DNA from 4 places in the Kitasatospora purpeofusca genome. Region 4 is predicted to be linked to each of the others. Evidence: riboswitches for the same ligand, from Rfam matches in the RefSeq annotation. Region 4 holds a riboswitch; each other region holds the start of a gene.
The links. Region 4 has a riboswitch for cobalamin ahead of nicT (Nickel transporter NicT). Riboswitches for the same ligand answer to the same signal wherever they lie in the genome.

Region 1 (5,704 bases), 6.1 Mb from region 4:
GACTCGGCGAGGTCGTCGAGCAGGGCGGGCAGTCGCCCGGCCGGCACGAAGTGGTCGGCGAGGCCGCAGAGCAGCGCGTCCGCGGCTCCGGCCGAGCCGGCGGTCAGCGCGAGGTGGGTACCCAGCTCGCCGGGCGCCAGCGCGAGCAGATAGGTGCCGCCGACGTCGGGGACGAAGCCGATGCCCGCCTCCGGCATGGCGATCCTGGTGCGCTCGGTGACGATCCGGACGCTGCCGTGGGCGGAGACCCCGACCCCGCCGCCCATCACGATGCCGTCCATCACCGCGACGTAGGGCTTGGGGTAGCGGGCGATCCTGGCGTTGAGGCGGTACTCGTCGCGCCAGAACTCCTCGACCTCGCGCGGGCCGCCGCCGGTCGCGGCCCGGTGGATGGCGACGATGTCGCCGCCGGCGCAGAAGGCCCGCTCTCCGGCTCCGGTGACGACGACGGTCGCGACCCGTCCGTCCTGCTCCCAGTCGTCCAGGGCCACCGCGATCCGCCGCACCATCCCGTGGGTGAGGGCGTTGAGGGCGGCGGGCCGGTTGAGGACGATCAACCCGGCCAGCCCCTCGCGCTGGACCAGGACCTCCTCGGTCCCGGTTCCGCTGCCGGTCCCGGCGCCGCTCCCGCTCCCGCTCGTGCTCCCGTTCCCGTTCCCGGTCATCAGGCGGCCCCGGTCAGGCCGCGGGCGACGATGACGCGCATGATCTCGTTGGTCCCTTCCAGGATCTGGTGCACCCGCAGGTCGCGGACGATCTTCTCGATGCCGTACTCGGCCAGGTAGCCGTAGCCGCCGTGCAGTTGCAGCGCCTGGTTGGCCACCTCGAAGCCGGTGTCGGTGGCGTGCCGCTTGGCCATCGCGCACAGCTGCGAGGCGCGGGCGTCGCCCCGGTCCAGGGCGTCGGCGGCCCGCCACAGCAGGGCCCGGGCGGCCTCCAGTTCGGTGGCCATGTCGGCGAGGCGGAACTGCAGGGCCTGGGCGTGCAGCAGCCGGGCACCGAAGGCCTCGCGTTCGGCGAGGTGGGCCACGGTGCGCTCCAGCGCGCTCTGGGCGCCGCCGAGCGAGCAGGCGGCGATGCCGAGGCGGCCGCCGTTGAGACCGCCCATGGCGATCCGGAAGCCCTCCCCCTCGGCGCCGAGCAGCCGGTCGGCGGGCAGCCGCACACCGTCCAGCACCACCTGCCGGGTCGGCTGGGCGTTCCAGCCCATCTTGCGCTCGTTGGCGCCGAAGGACAGGCCCGGGTCGTCCCGGTCGACCAGGAAGGCCGAGATGCCCTTCGGGCCGGGCCCGCCGGTGCGCGCCATGACCAGGTAGACCTGGGCGCTGCCGGCGCCGGAGATGAACTGCTTGACGCCGTCGAGCACCCAGTGGCCGCCGTCGCGGACGGCCCGGGTGGTGAGAGCGGCGGCGTCGGAGCCGGCGCCGGGTTCGGTCAGGCAGTAGCCGCCCAGGTGCTCGGCGGTGCAGAGCCGGGGCAGCCAGCGGGCGCGCTGGGCGTCGTCGCCGTGGCGGTCGACCATCCAGGCGACCATGTTGTGGATGGACAGGTAGGCGGCGATGGACGGGCAGCCGGTGGCGAGGGCCTCGAAGGCCACCGCGCCGTCGCGGCGGGTGAGACCGGAACCGCCGGACTCCTCCCGGACGTAGACGCCGGCCAGGCCGAGTTCGCCGGCCTTGCGCAGCACGTCGACCGGGAAGTGCTTGGCGAGGTCCCACTCCACGGCGTTCGGGGCGAGGTGCTCGTCGGCGAAGGCCCTGGTGGTCTCCGCGATCGCGCGCTGGTCGTCGGTGAGATCGTGCACGGCGATCATCCCATCGTCGGCATGGTGAAGCTGGCGCCTTCCTTGACCCCGGAGGGCCAGCGCGAGGTCACCGTGCGGGTGCGGGTGTAGAAGCGGATCGAGTCCGGTCCGTGCTGGTTGAGGTCGCCGAAGCCGGAGCGCTTCCAGCCGCCGAAGGTGTGGTAGGCGATCGGCACCGGGATCGGCACATTGACGCCGACCATGCCGGTGTTGACCCGGCGGGTGAAGTCGCGGGCGGTGTCGCCGTCGCGGGTGTAGATGGCCACGCCGTTGCCGAACTCGTGCTCGCTGGGCAGGCGCAGGGCCCCCTCGTAGTCGGCGGCGCGGACCACGCTCAGCACCGGGCCGAAGATCTCCTCCCGGTGGATCCGCATCCCCGGCGTCACCCGGTCGAACAGCGAGGGGCCGAGGAAGAAGCCCTCCTCGTGGCCCTCCAGCCGGAAGTCGCGCCCGTCGACGACGAGTTCGGCGCCCTCCTCGACCCCGAGGTCCAGGTAGCCGCGGACCCGCTCCAGCGCGTCCCGGCCGACCAGCGGGCCGAAGTCCGAGGACGGGTCGTCCGAGCGGCCGACCTTCAGCGCGCCGATCCGCTCGACCAGCTTGGCCACCAGGGCGTCGGCGGTCTCCTCGCCGACCGGGACGGCCACCGAGATCGCCATGCAGCGCTCGCCCGCCGAGCCGTAGCCGGCGCCGACCAGGGCGTCCGCCGCCTGGTCGAGGTCGGCGTCGGGCATCACGATCATGTGGTTCTTGGCGCCACCGAAGCACTGGGCGCGCTTGCCGTGGGCGGCCGCGGTCGCGTAGACGTACTGGGCGATCGGGGTGGAGCCGACGAAGCCGACCGCCTGCACCCGGGGGTCCTCCAGCAGGGTGTCGACGGCCTCCTTGCCGCCGTTCACCACGTTCAGCACGCCGGGCGGCAGTCCGGCCTCCAGGAACAGTTCGGCCAGCCGCAGCGGCACCGAGGGGTCCCGCTCGGAGGGCTTGAGGACGAAGGCGTTGCCGCAGGCCAGCGCGGGCGCGGCCTTCCAGAGCGGGATCATCACCGGGAAGTTGAACGGGGTGATGCCGGCGACCACGCCGAGCGGCTGGCGCATCGAGTACACGTCGATGCCGGTGCCGGCGTTGTCGGTGAACTCGCCCTTGAGCAGGTGCGGGATGCCGGCCGCGAACTCGACCACCTCCAGGCCGCGCTGGAGGTCGCCGTGGGCGTCGGCGACGGTCTTGCCGTGCTCGGCGGAGAGCAGCCGGGCGAGCGAGTCCCGTTCCTGCTCGACGAGTTGGAGGAAGCGCAGCAGCACCCGGGCCCGGCGCTGCGGGTTCCAGGCCGCCCACGCGGGCTGGGCCTGCGCCGCGTCGGCGATCACGGCCTCGACCTCGGCGCGGCTCGCCAGCGGCACCCGGGCCTGGACGCGCCCGGTGTTGGGGTCGTGGACGTCGCCGAAGCGGCCGGACGTCCCGGCGGTGCGCTTGCCGCCGACGAAGTGGGTGAGTTCGGGGACGATCGGCTCGGAGGTGGTGGGGTCGGGAAGCATTGATTCCTTCTCTCGTCAGGATGGGGAGAGGAGGAATGGAGGCCGCGCCGGTGCGCGGGCGCACGGTGGTGCGCCCGACGGCAGGACGGCGGCGGCTGACGAACCGTCAGCGCTGGTGCGCCCCGGGGCTCGTCGGCACAGCACAGCCGGGGGCGGTGGAACGGGAGCAGCCCGGATTCATGCGTGTCGTCTCCATCCTCGTGGAAAACACGGACCGTCCGCGGCCGGTATCCTGACTCCCGGATCGACGCGCGCCCCCGGGCCTTCCCGGCTGGCTGCCAGTGGCCGAACTCCTGCGAGGACGAACTCCCCGGTCACAGTGGCGGGACCGTGCCGGACTCGCACCGGCTTCCCTGACACCGCGGACCTGTTCCGACCATATAGTTGGACGTCCTAGTAAGTCCAGAGCCCCTGGCCGTCCGGGCGCGTCGGAGCACGCACCGTCGGGAACGCGACGGGCCCCGGGGAGCACCCCGGGGCCCGGACGGCAGTTGACGCGACGTCAGTCGAACGTCAGTCGGGTGTCACTCGGCGGCGTGGACCAGCTCGCCGCCGACGTAGGTGCGCAGCACCCGGGCCGACGCGATCTCCTCGGGCGGGCCGGTGAGGATGTCGCGGTCCAGGACGACCAGGTCGGCCAGCAGGCCGGGCGCGAGCACCCCGGCGTCGTCGAACCCGTTCACATGGGCGGTGCCGGCCGTGTAGGCGGCGATCGCGGAGGCCAGGTCGAGCCGCTGCTCGGGCAGGAACACCCGGTCGTCCTCGGCCTCCGGCTCCCGCCGGTTGACCGCGACGTGCAGTCCGGCCAGCGGGTCCGGGCTGCTCACCGGCCAGTCGCTGCCCGCCGCCAGGGTGGCCCCGGCCCGCAGCAGCGCGCCGAACGGGTACTGCCAGGAGGCCCGCTCCGGGCCGAGGAAGGGGATGGTCAGCTCGTCCATCTGCGGCTCGTGCGCCGCCCACAGCGGCTGGATGTTGGCGATCGCGCCGAGCCGGGCGAACCGGGGCAGGTCGTCGGGGTGGACCACCTGGAGGTGCGCGAGGTGGTGGCGGGTGTCGCGCCGGCCGTTGGCGGCGCGGGCGGCCTCGACCGCGTCCAGCGCCTCGCGCACCGCCCGGTCGCCGAGCGCGTGGAAGTGCACCTGGAAGTCCAGCGCGTCGAGTGCGGTGACGTACTCGCGCAGGGCGAGCGGATCGACGAAGCTGAGGCCGGAGTTGGCGGTGGCGCAGCCGCAGCCGTCCAGGTAGGGGCTGGTCATCGCGGCGGTGAAGTTCTCCGCGATGCCGTCCTGCATGATCTTCACCGAGCCGGCCCGGAACCGGCCGTGCGCCGAGGCCGCGCGGCGCTCGACGAGTTCGGCGATCTGCTCGGCGCCCCGCTCGCGCTCCCACCAGAGCGCGCCGTTCACCCGGGCGGTCAGCGCGCCGGAGCGCGCGGCGGTCAGATAGGCGTCGGACGGGTCCGGCTGGCCGTTGAACTCGCCGAGCAGCGCGTCCTGCCAGCCGGTGATGCCGAGCGAGTGCAGCAGCCGCTGCGCCCGCAGCAGCCCCTCCAGCCGGTCGGCGGCGGTGATCGGCGGCACCAGCCGGGCCACCAGGCCGGTGGCGCCCTCCTGGAGCACTCCGCTCGGGGTGCCGTCGGCCTCGCGCTCGATCCGGCCGTCCGCCGGGTCGGGGGTGTCGCGGTCGACACCGGCGAGTTCCAGGGCCCGGGTGTTGGCCCAGGCGCCGTGGTGGTCCCGGTTGGTGAGGTAGACCGGACGGTCCGGGACGACGGAGTCGAGCAGCTGCCGGGTCGGCAGGCCGCCCTCGAAGCTCTCCATCGACCAGCCGCTGCCGGTGATCCACTCCTGGTCGGGGTTCGCGTCGGCGTAGGCGCGGATCCGCTCCAGGTAGTCGGCCACGCCGACGGTTCCGGTGAGGTCGCAGACGGCCAGCTCGGTACCGCCGAAGACGGCGTGGATGTGCGCGTCCTGGAAGCCCGGCAGCAGCAGCTTGCCGGTGAGGTCGACGACCTCGGTGTCCGGGCCGATCAGGTCCCGGACCTCGTCGTGGCCGACGGCGGTGATCCGGCCGCCGGTGACGGCCAGACCGGTCGCCCGGGTGCGGGCGGCGTCGCCGGTGTGCACGGGACCGCGGGTGAAGACCAGATCGGCCTTGGTCATGGGTGGTGCTCCGTTCTCGGGTGGTGCGGGTGTGCGGGGTGCCGTGCGCGGCGGGTGTGCGGCGTGCCGTGCGCGGCGGGAGAGCGCGGGCCCGGTGTGTGGGGGTGCACCGGGCCCGCGCCGTCGGTCGTCCTCAGGCCTTCTCGGGTGTACCCGCGGCCTCGCCGAGGAAGTACGCCGAGCGCCGCCGCCAGCGCGCCCAG
Region 2 (5,704 bases), 1.8 Mb from region 4:
CCTCCGAGGGGTGGCGGTCGCTCGCCGGGTCAATCGGCCCGATGGGGCGAGGTGGTGGGTGCGGATATCGATCGACGGCTGGAGGCTTCGGTCGGTCTGCATATGCAGTCAATCGACATATGCAGAGAGATGGCCTATGTTGATCGCAGGACGGACCGTCGGCTCCGGAGAACGGACGAGCCGTGGGGGTGGGCGTCCGCCGTCCATGCATGGCCTGGCATGCCGTCAGGCCGGCCGCTTCCCGTGGGAGGACCGCAGTGCATCACCGTTCCCGTACACCCGGACCCAAGCTGCTCGGCGTCGCGATCGCCGCCGTGCTCGGCCTCGGGGTGGCCGTGCCGCCCGCGTTCGCCGCACCGTCCGCAGGGCCCTCCGCCGGGCCGTCGGCCGACGCCGATCCGGTGCCCGGACTGGTCGCCGGTTCCGACACCGCAGCTCCGCAACTGGTCACCGGCCTCGCCGAGGCGGCCCCCGGCGACAACCCGGCCGAGGCGGCCCGCGCCCATCTGGCCGCCCATCAGGACCGCTACCGGGTCGACCCCGAGCAGCTAGCCGAGGCCGGAGTGGAGGGCGCCACCGACGGCCGGCGCACCGTCAGGTTCGAGCAGCGGCACGGCGGTATACCCGTCTTCGGGGCCCGGTACCTGGTCCACCTGGTCGGCGAAGGCGCCGGGCAGCGGGTCGAGTCGGCCGGCGGCAAGTACTTCACCGGGCTCACCGCCCCGACCGTGCAGAGCGTGCCGGACGAGGCGCTGCGACGGCTCGCGATCGACGCGGTCCAGGACCCGGCGGCCCGCGTGGGCGCGGCGGCCGAGGACCGCGGCCTGGTGGTGCTGCCCGGCGGCGCCGGCCGGCTCGCCCGCCACTTCACCGTGCGCGGGAGCGACCCGTCGGTCTGGGCGACGAAGGCGCAGGAGGTGTTCGTGGACGCCGCGGCCGGGGAGGTCGCGCTCTCCTACGAGGTGCGAGCCCCCTACCTGCTCGACGCCCCGGCTGCTGCTGCCGCCGCCCCGGCCCCGGCCCTCGAACCTGCCGCCGCCCCGGCCCCGGCCCTCGAACCTGCCACCGGTACCGCGCCCGACGCCCTCGGCCGCCCCGCCCGGGTGAACATCGGCCGACTCCCGGACGGCACCTACCAGCTCGTCGACCTCACCCGCCCCGCCACCGTCACCACCTACGACGCGGCGGGCCGGGACGAGCTGGACTTCCGCACCCTGCCCGCCGACGCCCGCCCGGCCGCCTCGGCGACCACGGACTTCCCGGCGGCCACCGGTACCAGCGGCGCCACCGACGCCCACCTCAACTCCGCCGCCGTGTACGACTTCTACCGCGACCGCCTGGGCCGCAACGGGATCGACGGCAAGGGAGGACCGATCGTCTCCGTCGTCAATGTCACCAGCTTCGGCGAGCCCCTGGACAACGCCTACTGGGACGGCCAGAAGATGATCTACGGGGGCGGCACCGGCAACAACCGCCCGTTCTCCGCCGCGCGCGACGTGGCCGGCCACGAGATGACCCACGGCGTCGTCGAGCACACCGCGGACTTCGTCGACTTCGGCCAGTCCGGCGCCCTCGACGAGGCCGTCGCCGACTACTTCGGCAACGCCATCGAGGTGACCAGCCGAGGCATCCCGATGACCGACCCCAGGGCCGCGCTGCTCGGCGAGGACCTCTGCCGCACCGGCACCCCCGAGGCCTGCGCCGGCCGCAGGCTGGACGACCGCCGCACCACCGTCGCCGACTACCTCGGGGTGCCCGCCGGGGTCGACAGCGGCGGCGTGCACCTCAACTCCACCATCGTCTCGGGCGCGTTGTGGGACATCCGGCGCACCCTCGACCCGCTCCTCGCCGACCGCCTGGTCTACCGCGCGCTCGCCGAGTACCTCACCCCGCTGGACGACTTCGTCGACGCCCGCAACGCGGTGCTCGCCGCAGGCCGCGCGCTCGGTCTCGACCGTGCCCAACTCCGCACCGTGGCCGGGGCCTTCGACGCCCACGGGATCAAGGACGGCTGGCAGCGCCGGATCGGCGTGGACAGCCGGCCGCTGCTGCGCGAACTCTCCACCGAGAGCGTGGCACCGGATGTCGCCGCCGGCCGCTGGGTGGTGGCCACCGCGGGCAAGGGGGCCAAGGGCAGCATGGCCGTGTACACGGGCGCCGTCGTCGGCTCCGCCGAGCCCGCCCGGCTCAGCCCGGAGGACGGTCGCTCGCACGGCTGGCCCGCCACCGACGGCACGACCGCCGCGTGGGTGGCGATGGGGCCGGGGGCCGACGGGGCCTGGGGCATGGAGGTGCTGGCCCGGCCGCTCAACGGTGGCCCGGTGCGCAGCGTCCACCGCGGCCCGAACCAGTACCTCGGCGACGTCCGGGTCTCCGGCGGAGATGTCGCCTTCCTGATGTCGGACCACACGACCGGCCGCAGTGGGCCCGTACTCTCCCGAGACGGGGCCCCGGAGACGCTGATCGCGCTGCCCGAGGGCCACCAGGCCGCCGGTCTCGCGCTCCATGACGGCCTGCTCGCCTGGACCGAGAGCTGGCAGGTCGGTGAGCGGACGGTGAGCGCGCCGACCGTCTACTCGCTCGCCGCCGGCAAGGTCGTCGCCCAGTACGTGGTCGACGACGCGAACGCCACCGCCGGGACCTCGGTAGCCAGCCTCCGGATGGCCGGCGGCCGCCTGCTGTGGGTCGAGACGCCCTTCGACCGGACGAAGGGAAGCACGATCCGCTCCGGGGCGCTGGACGGCTCCGGCGTGACCGACCTCCTGCCTGCGGGCCCCCGACCCGGCACCGGCACCGGCACCGGCACCGGCACCGGCACTGGCGCCGAGCCGCGCCGGATTGCCGGCCTCACCGCCTCGGACCGGGCGGTCACCTTCGCCGAGGCCGCTCGCCAGGTGACGGGTGGCGTCAAGAACACCGACCTGCCCAAGCTCTGGCAGCTCCCGCTCACCGGCGGCACCCCCGAGCGGATGTCCTGCAACCGGGGCGGCCAGTACGCCCCGGTGGCCGACCGGGGCACCCGGGTGGTCTGGCTGGACGCCACGGCGGGCCGCACCGATCTGGTCGTGCGCGAGCGCGCGGCCGGCACCTGCTGACCGGAGGCGGCTGCCCCGGAGTCCGCACCAGGGCTCTCGACCCCGAAGCCCGGACCCCGTCCGCCCCGGTCTCCCGCCCGGTCGCCGCATCCCTGCGGCGGCCGGGCGGATCCTTGCCGTCACCGGGTCTCCGGACCCCGCCGTGGCAGCGCCGGTCCCGGACCGCCGCGGCGCGGCTCCCGGGCTGTCGCGCGCCGGGCACGGCGCCCCGGCCGCTGAGGTCCTGCCACCGCGCCCCCGCCCCGTCACCACGTCCCCGTCCTGCCGCCGTGCCCAGGCCTGCTGCCGTGCCACCGTGCCAGGTGCCGCTGCACCGATGGCGATCCGCCCTCGAACCGGCCTTGACCCCCTCTCAGCCGAGCCGACATCATGAGCCGTCATGTTCTGACTCCGCCGTCGGGGGAAGTCCGGTCGAATTCCGGCGCTGACCCGCAACGGTAGGCCGCCGACGGCAAGTCGGTGGCGAGCCCGAGTACCCGTCGGCGGAGGTGTGTGTCCCCTCCTCCCGTCGTGGTCTGCGGCCAGGGGCTCCCGGAGCCGTCGGGCAGCTCGCCCCGCACGGCCGCCGGTGGCCGCCCGTGCGCCCAGGCCCGGAAAGGCCTCGCATGTCCGCCTCCGCGCTCCGCCGCCGCCCGCTCCGCCTGCTCGCGATATCCGCGCTGGCCCTGACCGCCACCCTCCCGGCGGCCACCGCCGCCCGGGCGGCAGCCCCGGTCCCGGCCGTCACCGCCCCGGCTTCCTCGACCTCCGGCGACACCGCCTCCACCTACCGTCCGGACGCCGCGGCAGCCGGTTGGCTGGCCCGCCAGCTCGTCAACGGCGACCACTTCGAGTCGGTCTTCGACGGCACCGCCTACCCCGACCAGGGCCTCACCATCGACGCCGTGCTCGCCTTCGCCGCCGCCGGCAGCGCCGACCAGGCCGCCGCCCGCGCCACCGCCTGGCTCGCCCGGCCCGACATCCTGAGCGGCTACCTCGGCGACGGCACCACCGAGGCCTACGCCGGTGCCACCGCCAAGCTCCTGCTGGCCGCCGAGGTGCGCGGCACCGCCCCGTCGGCCTTCGGCGGCGTCGACCTGCCCGCCCGACTGCGCTCCCTGCTGACGCCGAGCGGCCGCTTCTCCGACCGCTCGCAGTGGGGCGACTACAGCAACGCCTTCGGCCAGTCCCTGGCCCTGATCGCCCTCCAGCGCACCCCCGGTGGCGCCCCGGCCTCCGCCGTCGACTTCCTGGCCGCCGCCCAGTGTGCCGACGGCGGCTTCCCGATCGCCTTCGGCCAGCCCACCTGCACCGCCGACACCGATGCCACCGCCCTCGCGGCCCAGGCCCTCGCCGCGACCGGCCGCAGTGCCAAGGCCAAGGCGGGCCTGGACTGGCTGACGGCCCACCAGAACACCGACGGCGGTTTCGCCGCGGCCGGTGCCACCACCTCCAACGCCAACAGCACCGGCCTGGCCACCTCCGCCCTGCTCCCCGGCGGCCGGTTCATCAGCGGCCTCAAGGGCTGGAGCAGCCTGGTGAAGCTCCAGCAGGGCTGCTCGGCCGACCCCGCCGTGCGCGGCGCCGTCGCCTATGACGCGAGTGGCTTCAACCCCGCGAACGCCACCCGGGCCACCGCTCAGGCCGTCCTCGGCCTCTCCGGTCAGGGCCTCGCCGGCCTCAGCGCCCACGGCGCCCGCCCGTCCGCCCCCACCCTGGCCTGCCCGGCCCCGGCCGCGCGCCCCTGACGGCCGCCCGTCCGTGACCCCGCACCGCCGCCCGCCGTACCCGAGGAGCACGCCCATGACCACCTCCGCCCGTCCCGCCCGCCGTACACTCGGCGCCTTCGCCGCCGCCGCGGCCCTCACCGCCGGCCTTCTCGGCGTCTCCACCGCGACCGCCCCGCCGGCCCGGGCCGCCGCCTGCACCGGCACCTCCGGCGTCACCGTGGTCGTCGACTTCACCGCCCTCGGTGGCGGCATCGAGACCGGCTGTGCTTCGGGAGACCCGGCCAGCGGCCTCGCCGCGCTGACCGGCGCCGGTTTCTCCTACTCCTTCCACCCGCGTTTCCCGGGCTTCGTCTGCAAGATCAACACCCTGCCGACGACCTGCACCAACCCCACCGGCACCGCCTACTGGTCGTACTGGCACGCCGCGCACGGCGGCCCGTGGTCCTACAGCAACCTCGGCGCGGGCTCCTACAACCCGGCTCCGGGCGAGGTCGAGGGCTGGTCCTTCGGCGCCGGTGCCCAGCCGGGCATCACCGCGCCCTGACCTCGGACCGGCTCGGCGGGTTCTCCGTACGGACGCTCGGCCGGGGGGTCGGCCGGGCGTTCCCACGGCGCTGCTACGGTGTTTTGCCCTACCGGCCGGGCGTCTTCGGGGCCTCCAGCTCGACGTGGTGGACGCTGAAGCCGCCCCGCAGCACCGGGGCGAACGGGGCAGGGGCCATGCAGGTGCCGACCACCGGCTGGTAGGGCTGCTGGTCGGGGCCCATGTCGAGGTTGGCCACGCCCCAGGAGAAGCCGAGGCGGTCGCCGTCGCGGCCGCGGCCCTGGTAGACGCTCAGACCGATCCTTTCGTTGGCATTTCCGATGTCCGAGGTGGTGACGACGGCGGTCACGGTGGCG
Region 3 (5,704 bases), 3.6 Mb from region 4:
GCCCCGCACGGGCTGTGGCCGTGCGGGGCACCTCTTCCGCTCTTCCTTCTTCTCCTAGAACTCGTCGTCGAAGGCGACCGAGCCCTCGACCGCGACCTGGTACGCCGACACCCGGCGCTCGAAGAAGTTGGTCAGCTCCTGCACGTTCTGGAGCTCCATGAACCCGAACGGGTTCGTCGAGCCGTACCGGATCGGCATGCCCAGGCGCGCGAGGCGCTGGTCGGCCACGGCCTCCAGGTACTCCCGCATCGACGCGGTGTTCATGCCCGGCAGGCCCTCACCGCACAGGTCCTGGGCGAACTGGAGCTCGGCCTCGACGGCCTCCTCCAGCATCTCCGTCACCTGCTGGGCCATCTTCTCGTCGAAGAGGTCGGGCTCCTCCTCGCGCACGGTGTCGACCACCGACATCGCGAAGTCCATGTGCATGGACTCGTCGCGGAAGACCCAGTTGGTGCCCGTCGCGAGGCCGTGCAGCAGGCCGCGCGAGCGGAACCAGTACACGTACGCGAACGCGCCGTAGAAGAACAGCCCCTCGACACACGCCGCGAAGCAGATCAGGTTCAGCAGGAACGCCCGCCGGTCGTCCTTGCTCTGCAACGAGTCGATGTGGTCGACCGCGTTCATGTACTTGAAGCAGAACTGCGCCTTCTGGTGGATCGACGGAATGTTCTCCACCGCCGCGAAGGCCGCGTTGCGGTCCTCCGGGTCCGGAAGGTACGTGTCCAGCAGCGTCAGGTAGAACTGGACGTGCACCGCCTCCTCGAAGAGCTGACGGCTCAGGTACAGCCGCGCCTCCGGGGAGTTGATGTGCTTGTACAGGCTCAGCACCACGTTGTTGGAGACGATCGAGTCACCGGTCGCGAAGAACGCGACCAGGCGGCCGATCATGTGCCGCTCGCCCTCACTCAGCTTCGCCAGGTCGGCGACGTCCGAGTGCAGGTCCACCTCCTCCACCGTCCAGGTGTTCTTGATGGCGTCGCGGTACCGGTCGTAGAACGACGGGTAGCGCATCGGGCGCAGCGTCAGCTCGAAACCGGGGTCGAGCAGCATCTTCTCGCGGTCGGGGGTGCTCACTGGCAGGCCTCGCAGGACTCGGGGTTCTCCAGGGAGCAGGCCAGCGCGGCCTCCTCCTCCGGGGTGAGGGTCGGGGCGCCCGCGGTGACGGTCTGGGCCGGCACCGGCGCGGCGGCGCGGGCGGCACCCGACGCGGCCTGGGCGATCCGGGTCGCCGGGCGCGAACGCAGGTAGTAGGTGGTCTTCAGACCGACCTTCCACGCGTAGGCGTACATCGAGCTGAGCTTGCCGATGGTCGGCGCGGCCATGAACAGGTTCAGCGACTGGCTCTGGTCGATGTACGGCATCCGGGCGGCGGCCAGGTCGATCAGCGCGCGCTGCGGAAGCTCCCAGGCGGTGCGGTACAGCGAGCGGACCTCCTCGGGCAGCCAGCCGAGCTCCTGCACGGAGCCGTTGGCGTCGCGCAGCGCGTCCCGGGTCTGCTGGTCCCAGACGCCGAGCTCCTTGAGCTCGCGCACCAGGTACGGGTTGACCTGGAGGAACTCGCCGGAGAGGGTCTCGCGCTTGAACAGGTTGGACACCTGCGGCTCGATGCACTCGTAGACACCGGCGATCGAGGCGATCGTGGCGGTCGGCGCGATCGCCAGCAGCAGCGAGTTGCGCAGGCCGGTCGCGGCGATGCGGGTGCGCAGCGCCTCCCAGCGGTCGGCCCACTCGGGCGCGGCGCTCGGGAAGTGGTCGATGTGCAGCTCGCCGCGGGCGGCGCGGGTCTCCTCGTACGCCTCGTGCTGGCCCAGCTGCTCGGCCAGGTCGGCGGAGCGCTCGTAGGCGGTGAGCATGATGCGCTCGGAGATCAGCGTGGAGAGCGTCTTGGCCTCGGCGGAGTCGAAGTCGATCCGCAGCTGGAAGAAGACGTCCTGCAGGCCCATCACACCGAGGCCGACCGGGCGCCAGCGGTTGTTGGAGGCGCCGGCCTCGGGGGTCGGGTAGAAGTTGATGTCCACCACGCGGTCGAGGAAGGTGACGGCGGTGCGCACGGTGGCGTCCAGCCGGTCCCAGTCCATCGCGTTCAGCAGGTCGGCGGCGGTGGCGCCGGCGGCGACGTGGGCACCGAGGTTGACCGAGCCGAGGTTGCAGACCGCGGTCTCGGAGTCGTCGGTGACCTCCAGGATCTCGGTGCAGAGGTTGGAGCTGTGCACCGTGCGGCCCGGCAGCGCGGTCTGGTTGGCGGCGCGGTTGGAGGCGTCCTTGAAGGTCATCCAGCCGTTGCCGGTCTGCGCCAGGGTGCGCATCATCCGGGCGTAGAGGGTCTGCGCGGGGATGATGCGGACGGCCTTGCCGGCCAGCTCGGCCTTCAGGTACGCCTCGTCGAACTCGGCGCCCCACAGGTCGACCAGCTCGGGGACGTCGGCGGGGGAGAACAGCGACCAGTCGGCGTTGGCGTTGACCCGGCGCATGAACTCGTCCGGGATCCAGTGCGCCAGGTTCAGGTTGTGGGTGCGGCGCGCCTCCTCACCGGTGTTGTCGCGGAGCTCCAGGAACTCCTCGATGTCCGCGTGCCAGGTCTCCAGGTAGACGCAGGCCGCGCCCTTGCGGCGGCCGCCCTGGTTGACGGCGGCGACCGAGGAGTCGAGGGTGCGCAGGAACGGCACGATGCCGTTGGACTTGCCGTTGGTGCCGCGGATCAGCGAGCCGCGCGAGCGGATCCGGGAGTAGGACAGGCCGATGCCGCCGGCGTGCTTGGACAGCCGGGCGATCTGCGCGTAGCGGGAGTAGATCGAGTCCAGGTTGTCCAGCGGCGAGTCCAGCAGGTAGCAGCTGGACATCTGCGGGTGCCGGGTGCCGGAGTTGAAGAGGGTCGGCGAGGAGGTCAGGTACTCCAGCCGGCTCATCAGGCGGTACAGCTCGGCCACCTCGCGCACCGACTGCTCGGTGTCGCCGACCGCCAGGCCACAGGCGACACGGAGCAGGAAGTGCTGCGGGGTCTCGACGACCTTGCGGGTGATCGGGTGGCGCAGCAGGTAGCGGCTCTGGACGGTGCGCAGGCCGAAGTACTCGAAGCGGTCGTCGCCCTTGGCGTCGATCAGCGCGTCCAGGGTGGCGGTGTGCTTGGCGACGAAAGCGGCGGTGGTGTCACCGATCAGGCCCTCGGCGTGGCCGACGGCGATCGAGGTGGAGAACGAGAGCACGCCCTGGCTCGCCGCCTCGTCGACGATCTCCAGCGCGAGCAGCCGGGCCGCGAGCTTCGAGTACTGCGGGTCCTCGGCGATCATCGACGCGGCGGCGTCGACGGCGAGTCCGCGCAGCTCGGCGAAGTCCGAGCCGGCGTGGCGGCCGCGGAGCGCGGCGGCGGCGACATGACCGGGGTCCACCTGGGGGAGGTCGGCGCTGCGGTCGGTGAGAATGCGCAGGAGCGCACCGCCCGGGTCGGCGACCGTCGGGTCGACGGTGACGGAGCTGGAACCCTGGGCGGGCAGGACGACTGAGGCAGCGGTGGTCAAGGCGCTTCTCTCCTGGCGGCGGTCGACGGCGGTGTATCGGGGCCGGGCCGTTCGGGGCAGGGGAGTACGCCGCGCGGACCCGTGGGCGCCGCTCGCGATTCGTCCCCGGCCCGCCCGCGAGGCCCGGAAATGGTGCTGGTGCGCATGGCCTCTGCGGGGAGGCGCCGGCACGCTGTCGGCAGGTACTCGGACTCGCGGGCCCCCTCGGGAGGAGGCCGCACACCGCTGCGGGGCAGTCCCGGATTCACACCGGGTTCCCCTGCTTCGACAGCAGGAGTGAGCATACATCTAGTGGCGCTCGTCCGACGAAGCCCCACATGTAGTGTCGCGGCGCTGCGTGTCGCGGGTCGGGTGCGATAGGCTGCGGGGGCTTTCGGCGCCCCTCAGACCGGCCTGTGCCACTCCTGGGCGGGCTTGGCGGCGCACAGCCGCATCCGTACCTGGGAGCCGTTCCCGGTGCCCGTGGGGCCGGTCGCGGGGTTCTCCAGACACTTCCCGGAGTCCTCGTTCAGCAGCTGCCCGCCGTCGGTGGAGCGCCACCGCTGGTCGGGTCTGCGAGTGCAGCCGGTGAGGACCGGGAACCCGATGTCGGGGTCCTCCAGACAGCGTCCGGCCTGGCCGACCGAGCCGTCCTCGCCCATGGTCCAGCTCTGCGCCGGGGAGCCGTCGCAGGTGGCGGCGCCGACCGCGGCCGGGTCGCCGGCCACCCGGCTGTCCAGGCAGTAGCCGGGCACCGCGGAGGTGATCGCGCCGCTCGGGCGGCCTGCGGCGACCTCGAACGAGAACGCGTCGGTGCCGAGGCCCGCGCCGCCCTCCCAGATCTCGAAGCCGGCCTGGACCGCGCACAGGTACGAGCCGGCCGGGACGTAGCCGCGCTGGACCGCGTCGCGGGTGAAGGCGCGCAGGTCGAGGTCGGTGACGACGTTGGTGGCGGAGGCCGCCTCGTAGGTGATCAGGGTGTGGCTGCTCTTCTTCGGCGCCTCGTACACCCGGTAGGCCTGGCCGCCGCTGCGCAGCTCGCCGGACTGCTTGCCGAACGGCGAGGTGCCGTTGCCGCGCAGCCAGATCATCACCTCGGCACTCTCGGTGAACGAGCAGCTGCCCCGGGTGGTGCTGTACCAGAGGTCGTAGGAGGCGTTCCAGACGCCGCCGTCCACCTGGGTGGTGCGCCAGGTGCTGGTGGCGTACCGCAGGTTGTCGACGGCGATGGGCAGCGGGCTGACGCCGTCGCTGCCGAGCGGGGTGCTGATGTGGGGGTAGGCGCCGGGGCCGCGGGCCGGGTCGGTGAGGTTGCCGCGGGCGACGGCGCTGCGGGTGACGGTGAAGGCGGCGCTGTCGTTGCCGCCGTGCACGCACAGGCCGCCGGTGGCGTTCCACTCGTTGGGGTTGATGACGTAGCGCCCGGAGTCCACCGGCTGCGAGGGGTAGCGGTTCTGCGCGGTGGAGCACAGCTCGCCCGGCTCGGCGGAGCTCAGCGGGGGTGGCGGCGGGGCGACGGCGGCGGTCGAGGGGGCGCTCTCGCGCGGGATCAGCACGGCGCACAGGCAGAGCACCAGCAGGGCGGTGGGCGCGAGCCACCACCAGGCGCGCGGCCGGGGACGCCCGGGGCCGGGCAGGAACGGGCGGAGCATGCTCTTCGCCTCCCAACGGGGTACTGGTGTTCGGTGTGCGGGCCGGCCGGTGCCCGGCGGCCTTCCACGGGCGGACGGGCCCTCGGTCGGTCGGGGGCTAGCCGGCCTCGGCCGGCGGGGAGCTCCGGGGCTTGGTGGCGGTCGGCTTCCGGGTCGGGGCGGTGCCCCCGGACGGCTTGGTGCCGGTGCCGCCGGTCGGCTTCGCGCTCGGCGAGGGCGAAGCCGGGGCCGAGGGCGAGGACGTGGCGGCGGGCGGCGTGGTGGGTGGTGCGGGCGGCGGCACGGTGAGCAGCGGCTGCGAGCGGACGGTCCACTGCCCGGCGTACCGGGGCGCGGAGACTCCGGCGGCGTACGCCGCGCTGGCCGGGCCGGACGCGGTGACCCGCCAGTCGACCTCCTTGACGGCCTCGTACCAGATCAGGCCGATGATGTCCGGGTGCCGGGGCAGCTGCTCGAACATCTCGGTGATCCAGCGGGCCTTCTGGCCGGAGCTGTCGGTGGCGGCGGTCTCGGTGATCACCACGGGCTTCTGGCTGAAGGCCCGCAGCTTCTTCAGCG
Region 4 (5,704 bases):
TCTCCAACCCGTACGCCCGGGAGACCTTCCGGCACACCTCGGTGATCGCCGCGGTGGCCTCCGGGACGATCGCCGGGTTCGGGATCGGCTCGTACGAGCTGGCCCTGCGGGCGCTCGCCGAGCAGCTCGCCGCGGGCTGACGCCGGGCCCGGTCGGTGACCGGCGGCGGTGCGGCGGTGGGCTGTGTCCACCGCCGCACCGCCGTGTAGTGTCCCGCTGAAGGAAGTCGGGAGGTGCCGTGACGCAGTACGCCGGGGGTGGATCCGTCCCCCCACGTCCCGTGGCTCCGCCGGTGCCGGGGTATCCGGTGGCGGCCGGGACGGTGCCCGTTCCGATGGTCGTTCCGTTGCCTCTGCCTGTGCCGGTGGCTGTTCCGCTGATGGTTCCGGTGGGCGACTCGACGGCCTCGACGGACTCCTCGGGGCCGCCGACCGTTCCGCTGCCGGTGCTGCCGTCCCCTCCGCCCGGACCGTTGCCCGCGCCCGCGCCCGCGCCCGCGCCCGCGCCCGCCCCGGCCGCGCCGCCCGCGCCGGCCCCGGTGCCCGCCGGCTCCACCGGGCACTTCCTGCTGCCCTCCGGCGCGCCCGTCCAACTGCCCGCCCGGCAGCCGCAGCAGCACGCGCCCGCGGGCCCGATCGCGGTGCTGCTGATCGGTCCGGCCGGTGCCGGCAAGACCACCGTCGCCCGGCACTGGGCCGAGCGGCGTCCCACCCCGACCGCGCACATCAGCCTCGACGACGTCCGGGAGTGGGTGCAGTCCGGCTTCGCCAACCCGCAGTCCGGCTGGAACAACGCCTCCGAGGCGCAGTACCGGCTGGCCCGCCGGACCTGCGGCTTCGCCTGCCGCAACTACCTCGCCAACGGCATCTCCTGCATCATCGACGACGCGGTCTTCCCCGACCGCCCGGCGATCGGCCTCGGCGGCTGGAAGCGGCACATCGGGCCCGGCATGATCCCGGTGGTGCTGCTGCCCAGCCTCGACTCGGTGCTCCACCGCAACGCCCGGCGCAGCGGGAACCGCCGGCTCGGCGACGAGGAGGTGGCCCGGATCCACGGCCGGATGGCCGGCTGGTACAACTCCGGGCTGCCGATCATCGACAACTCCCAGCTCGACGTGGCCGCCACCGCCGCCGAGCTGGACCGGGTGATCCTGGCCCGGCTGATGGGCATCCCGGTCCGCTGAGGGGCCCGTTCGCCCGGCGGGTGTGTCGGTGCCGACTGCGATGATGGACGGGTCCTGAACGTTCGACCGGGGGAGCCGCGCCCGTGCCGGAAGGCCACATCATCCACCGTCTCGCCGCCGAGAACCACCGCGCCTTCGGCGGCCGGGAGGTCCGGGCCAGCAGCCCGCAGGGGCGGTTCGCGGACGGCGCCGGGCTGATCGACGGACGGGAGCTGGAGGCGGCGGAGGCCGTCGGCAAGCACCTGTTCCTCGGCTTCGGCGAGGACGCCTGGGTGCACATCCACCTCGGCCTGTACGGGGGCTTCACCTTCGCCGCGATCGGCGACGGGCCGGTCCCTGCGCCGGTCGGCCTGGTCCGGCTGCGGCTGGAGAACGACGAGCACGTCGCCGATCTGCGCGGCCCCAACACCTGCGCGCTGATCACCGGCGCCGAGAAGGCCGCGGTGGCGGCCAGGCTCGGCCCCGACCCGCTGCGCGCCGACGCCGACCCGGACGCCGCCTGGCGGCGGATGGCGGCCAGCCGGACGACGGTCGCGGCCCTGCTGATGGACCAGAAGGTGCTGGCCGGGGTGGGGAACGTCTACCGGGCGGAGGTGCTGTTCCGGCACGGCATCGATCCGCACCGGGCGGGGCGCGAGCTGCTCCGGGCCGAGTGGGACGCGATCTGGGCGGACCTCGTCGCGCTGATGCGCGAGGGCGTCGGCGCGGGCCGGATCGACACCGTGCGCCCCGAGCACACCCCCGAGGCGATGGGCCGCCCACCACGGGTCGACGACCACGGCGGCGAGGTGTACGTCTACCGGCGGGCCGGGATGCCGTGCCTGGTCTGCGCCACCGAGGTCCGGACCGAGGAGCACGCCTCCCGCAATCTGTTCTGGTGCCCGTCCTGCCAGCCGGCCGGGACCCCGGGCCGCTGACCGGGCCGCCGGTCGGGCGGTCGGTCGGGCGGTCGGCGGGGTGGGGTCAGCCGGTCGCCGCGTCGGGCTCGCCGTGCTCGTGGTGCTCCTGGTGTTCGCCGTGCTCGTGGTGCTCGTCGTGTTCGGGGGTGTCGACGGCGCACGCGTCCAGCAGGGGGCGCAGGTCCGCGTCCACGAGCCGGTAGCGCACGACACGTCCCTCCTTCTCGCCGGTCACCGCCCCGGCCGTCCGCAGCAGCCGCAGGGCCTGGGAGACGGCGGGGTCGCGCATGCCGGTGGCGACCGCCAGGTCGGAGACGGCGAGCGGCCCGGTGCGGTGCAGCGCGAGCAGCAGGGCGAGGCGGCCGGGGTCGGCGAGCAGCGAGAAGCGCTCGGCCCAGGAGCGGACGTGGGCGGTGTCGCCGATCGCCGCGATGGCCTCGCAGACCCGGTGCCCGTCGATGGTGCGGTGGCCCGCGCGGTCGGCCGGTACGAGATGCATACGGGCCATTCTCGCAGGCGGGACGCTGTGATCCTGGACACCTGCGCAGGTGCGCAGCCTTGCAAGGGTCACCGCCCGCCGCCTACGGTGTTGCCCGCCGTGGTGCTCGGGAAGACCGGTGACGGACCCTCAGGGGTCCCAGTCCGGAGCGGCCCTCGCCACTGTGATCGGGGGGAAGTGTCCGTACCCACATGCCACTGGGCGCCTCGCGCGTTCGGGAAGGCGGGTGCGGGAGCCCCGTCAGCCAGGAGACCGGCCGCGGCATCTCACGAAGTGTTTCCACGAGGTGCTGGAGCGTGATCCCAGGATGACCCTGCCCGAAACCGTCGCCGCCCCGGCGGCGCCCACCGCCCTGCCCACCTTCCGATGGCGGCGGGAGGACACCGTACGGACCGCCGGCCTGATGGGCGTGATCCTGGCCATGCACGTGGTGGCCTTCGGCACGCTGATCTTCCTGGTCGCGCCGGAGAAGTACGAGGTGGGCACCCAGGTCTTCGGGGTGGGCCTGGGCATCACCGCGTACACCCTCGGCATGCGGCACGCCTTCGACGCCGACCACATCGCGGTGATCGACAACACCACCCGGAAGCTGATGGCGGACGGCAAGCGGCCGGTCTCGGTCGGCTTCTGGTTCGCGCTCGGGCACTCCTCGATGGTGGTGCTGATGGCCGCCCTGGTGGCGGGCGGCGCGCAGCTGGCCAGCACCCTGATGGACGACGAGTCCACCACCCACCAGTGGCTGGGCGTGGTCGGCACCTCGGCCTCCGGGGTCTTCCTCTACCTGATCGGCGCGCTCAACCTGGCCGCTCTGTTCGGCATCCTCAAGGTCTTCCGCTCGATGCGGGCGGGCCGGTTCGACGAGGCCGAGCTGGAGGAGCACCTCAACTCGCGCGGCCTGCTGGCCCGGGTGCTGAACCGGGCCACCCGCTCGATCACCCGTCCCGGCCAGATGTTCCCGGTCGGCATGGTGCTCGGCCTGGGCTTCGACACCGCGACCGAGGTCACCCTGATGGTGATGGCGGGCTCCGGCGCGGCCTCCGGCCTGCCCTGGTACGCGATCGTCTGCCTGCCGCTGCTGTTCGCGGCCGGCATGAGCCTGTTCGACACCCTGGACGGCACCTTCATGAACTTCGCCTACCAGTGGGCGTTCTCCAACCCGGTGCGCAAGGTGTACTACAACCTGACCATCACCGGACTGTCCATCGCGGTGGCGTTCATCATCGGGACCATCGAACTCGTCGGCGTCCTGCACGAGAAGCTGGACCTCACCGACCCGGTGACCGGCTGGATCGCGGACATCACCCTGGACAACGTCGGCTACGCCATCGTCGGCCTGTTCGTCGTGGTCTGGGCCGCCGCCATCGCCTACTGGCGCCTGGCCGGCGTCGAGAAGAAGTGGGCCGTCGCCCCCGTCCCCGCCCCGGTCGCCGCACCCGCCCCGACCGCCGCCCGGGCCCCCGCCGGCGGCGCCGAGTAGTCCCGCGCGGGCCCGGGTGGGGGCGTTCGGCGGGCGGATCGGGGGCGGGGTTCGTAGGCTCGACGCATGGCTGATGCGTACGCGGGCCGCCGGGAGCGGTTGCGGGAGCACTGCAGTGCGTCCGGGACCGACGCGGCGCTGATCACCCGGGCGGCGAACGTGCGGTACCTCACCGGGTGTCCGCCGTGCGGGGCGACCCTGCTGCTGACCCGGGACCGGGCGTTGCTGGCACTGCCCGACGACCTGCCGCCGGACGACACCGGCGAGCACCTGATCTCGCCCGAGGTGACCCGGCTGGAGGTGGCGGCCGGGGCGGACACCGCGCTGGCCGCCGCCGGTGCCGCGGCGGGGCTGCGGGTGGCCGGGCTGGCGGTGGAGGAGCACGACCTGACGGTCACCCGGCACCGGGCCGTGGCCGGACTGGTCGAGGGCACCCGGCTGGCGGACGTCGGACAGGCGGTCGAGCGGCTGCGGGTGGTCAAGGACGAGTACGAGATCGCCGATCTGCGGATCGCCGCGGAGATCGCCGACCAGGCGCTCGGCGAGCTGCTGGAGTCGATCCTGGTCGGCCGGACCGAGCGGCACCTGGCGATGGAGCTGGAGCGCCGGATGATCGACCACGGCGCGGACCGCGCGGCGTTCCCGGTCTCGGTCGGCACCGGCAGCCACTCCGGCCAGCAGGCGCACCAGCCCACCGACCGCCGGGTCGAGGAGGGCGACTTCCTGACCGTGGTGCTCGGTGCCAGGTACCGGGGCTACGGCGTCTCGACCGCCCGGACCTTCGTGATCGGCGCGGCCCCGGCCCCCTGGCAGGTCGAGCTGCACCGGCTGGTGTTCCGGGCCCAACGGGCCGGTCGGGAGGCACTCGGCCCGGGGGTCGAGCAGCACGTGCCGGACCAGGCGGCGCGGGAGATTCTGCAGTCCGCAGGGCACACCGAGACCTCTCCGCACCCGGTCGGCCACGGCATCGGGCTGGAGATCCGGGAGGCACCGCGTCTCGGCCCCACGGACATGGGTAAACTGGACAGCCGCGTGCCGGTCACTGTCGGCCCGGGAGTCCACCTCCCGGGACGCGGCGGGGTCCGGATCGAGGACACGCTCGTCGTGCGCCCCCTTGAGGAGGGCGGGCCCGAGCTGCTCACCATCACCACCAAGGAGCTCCTCGCCCTGTGACACGGGTGTGTCCCAGGACGCGACCCCTTGGTTCCTTGACAGCTATATCCAGGAGTTAGTGCGCCCGTGGCTTCCACGAACGATCTCAAGAACGGCATGGTCCTCAAGCTGGACGGCGGGAAGCTCTGGTCCGTCGTCGAGTTCCAGCACGTCAAGCCCGGCAAGGGCCCGGCCTTCGTGCGCACCAAGCTCAAGGAGGTCCTGACGGGCAAGGTCGTCGACAAGACCTTCAACGCCGGCACCAAGGTCGAGACCGCCAACGTCGACAAGCGCACCATGCAGTTCTCGTACAAGGACGGCGAGAACTACGTGTTCATGGACATGGACACCTTCGACCAGCTGACGATCGAGCCGGTCGTCGTCGGTGACGCCGCCAAGTACCTGCTCGAGGGCTTCGACGCGCTCGTCGCCGTGAACGACGGCGCGGTGCTGTACATCGAGCTCCCGGCCGCCGTCGAGCTGGTCATCGCCGA

Region 1: linked by a shared signal. The riboswitch ahead of OG715_RS36960 (CoA-acylating methylmalonate-semialdehyde dehydrogenase) and the one ahead of nicT (Nickel transporter NicT) in region 4 are both predicted to bind cobalamin.
Region 2: linked by a shared signal. The riboswitch ahead of OG715_RS02975 (prenyltransferase/squalene oxidase repeat-containing protein) and the one ahead of nicT (Nickel transporter NicT) in region 4 are both predicted to bind cobalamin.
Region 3: linked by a shared signal. The riboswitch ahead of OG715_RS26330 (ribonucleoside-diphosphate reductase subunit alpha) and the one ahead of nicT (Nickel transporter NicT) in region 4 are both predicted to bind cobalamin.

What each region holds. Positions count from the first base shown of each region.
Region 1 is NZ_CP108561.1:8,488,126-8,493,829, reverse strand. It holds gene OG715_RS36970 (enoyl-CoA hydratase/isomerase family protein) at 1-665, opposite strand, end outside; gene OG715_RS36965 (acyl-CoA dehydrogenase family protein) at 665-1,813, opposite strand; gene OG715_RS36960 (CoA-acylating methylmalonate-semialdehyde dehydrogenase) at 1,810-3,339, opposite strand; cobalamin riboswitch at 3,545-3,735, opposite strand; gene OG715_RS36955 (amidohydrolase) at 3,864-5,501, opposite strand; gene OG715_RS36950 (APC family permease) at 5,635-5,704, opposite strand, start outside.
Region 2 is NZ_CP108561.1:647,436-653,139, reverse strand. It holds gene OG715_RS02980 (M4 family metallopeptidase) at 258-3,095, shown strand; cobalamin riboswitch at 3,473-3,593, shown strand; gene OG715_RS02975 (prenyltransferase/squalene oxidase repeat-containing protein) at 3,701-4,822, shown strand; gene OG715_RS02970 (flagellar hook-length control protein FliK) at 4,878-5,348, shown strand; gene OG715_RS02965 (hypothetical protein) at 5,437-5,704, opposite strand, start outside.
Region 3 is NZ_CP108561.1:5,983,868-5,989,571, forward strand. It holds gene OG715_RS26325 (ribonucleotide-diphosphate reductase subunit beta) at 55-1,050, opposite strand; gene OG715_RS26330 (ribonucleoside-diphosphate reductase subunit alpha) at 1,071-3,491, opposite strand; cobalamin riboswitch at 3,676-3,837, opposite strand; gene OG715_RS26335 (GH12 family glycosyl hydrolase domain-containing protein) at 3,899-5,146, opposite strand; gene OG715_RS26340 (glycoside hydrolase family 26 protein) at 5,244-5,704, opposite strand, start outside.
Region 4 is NZ_CP108561.1:2,415,462-2,421,165, reverse strand. It holds gene aroQ (type II 3-dehydroquinate dehydratase) at 1-140, shown strand, start outside; gene OG715_RS10265 (AAA family ATPase) at 365-1,183, shown strand; gene OG715_RS10260 (Fpg/Nei family DNA glycosylase) at 1,267-2,100, shown strand; partial or broken gene OG715_RS10255 (ArsR/SmtB family transcription factor) at 2,246-2,581, opposite strand; cobalamin riboswitch at 2,665-2,856, shown strand; gene nicT (Nickel transporter NicT) at 2,889-4,058, shown strand; gene OG715_RS10245 (M24 family metallopeptidase) at 4,125-5,231, shown strand; gene efp (elongation factor P) at 5,298-5,704, shown strand, end outside.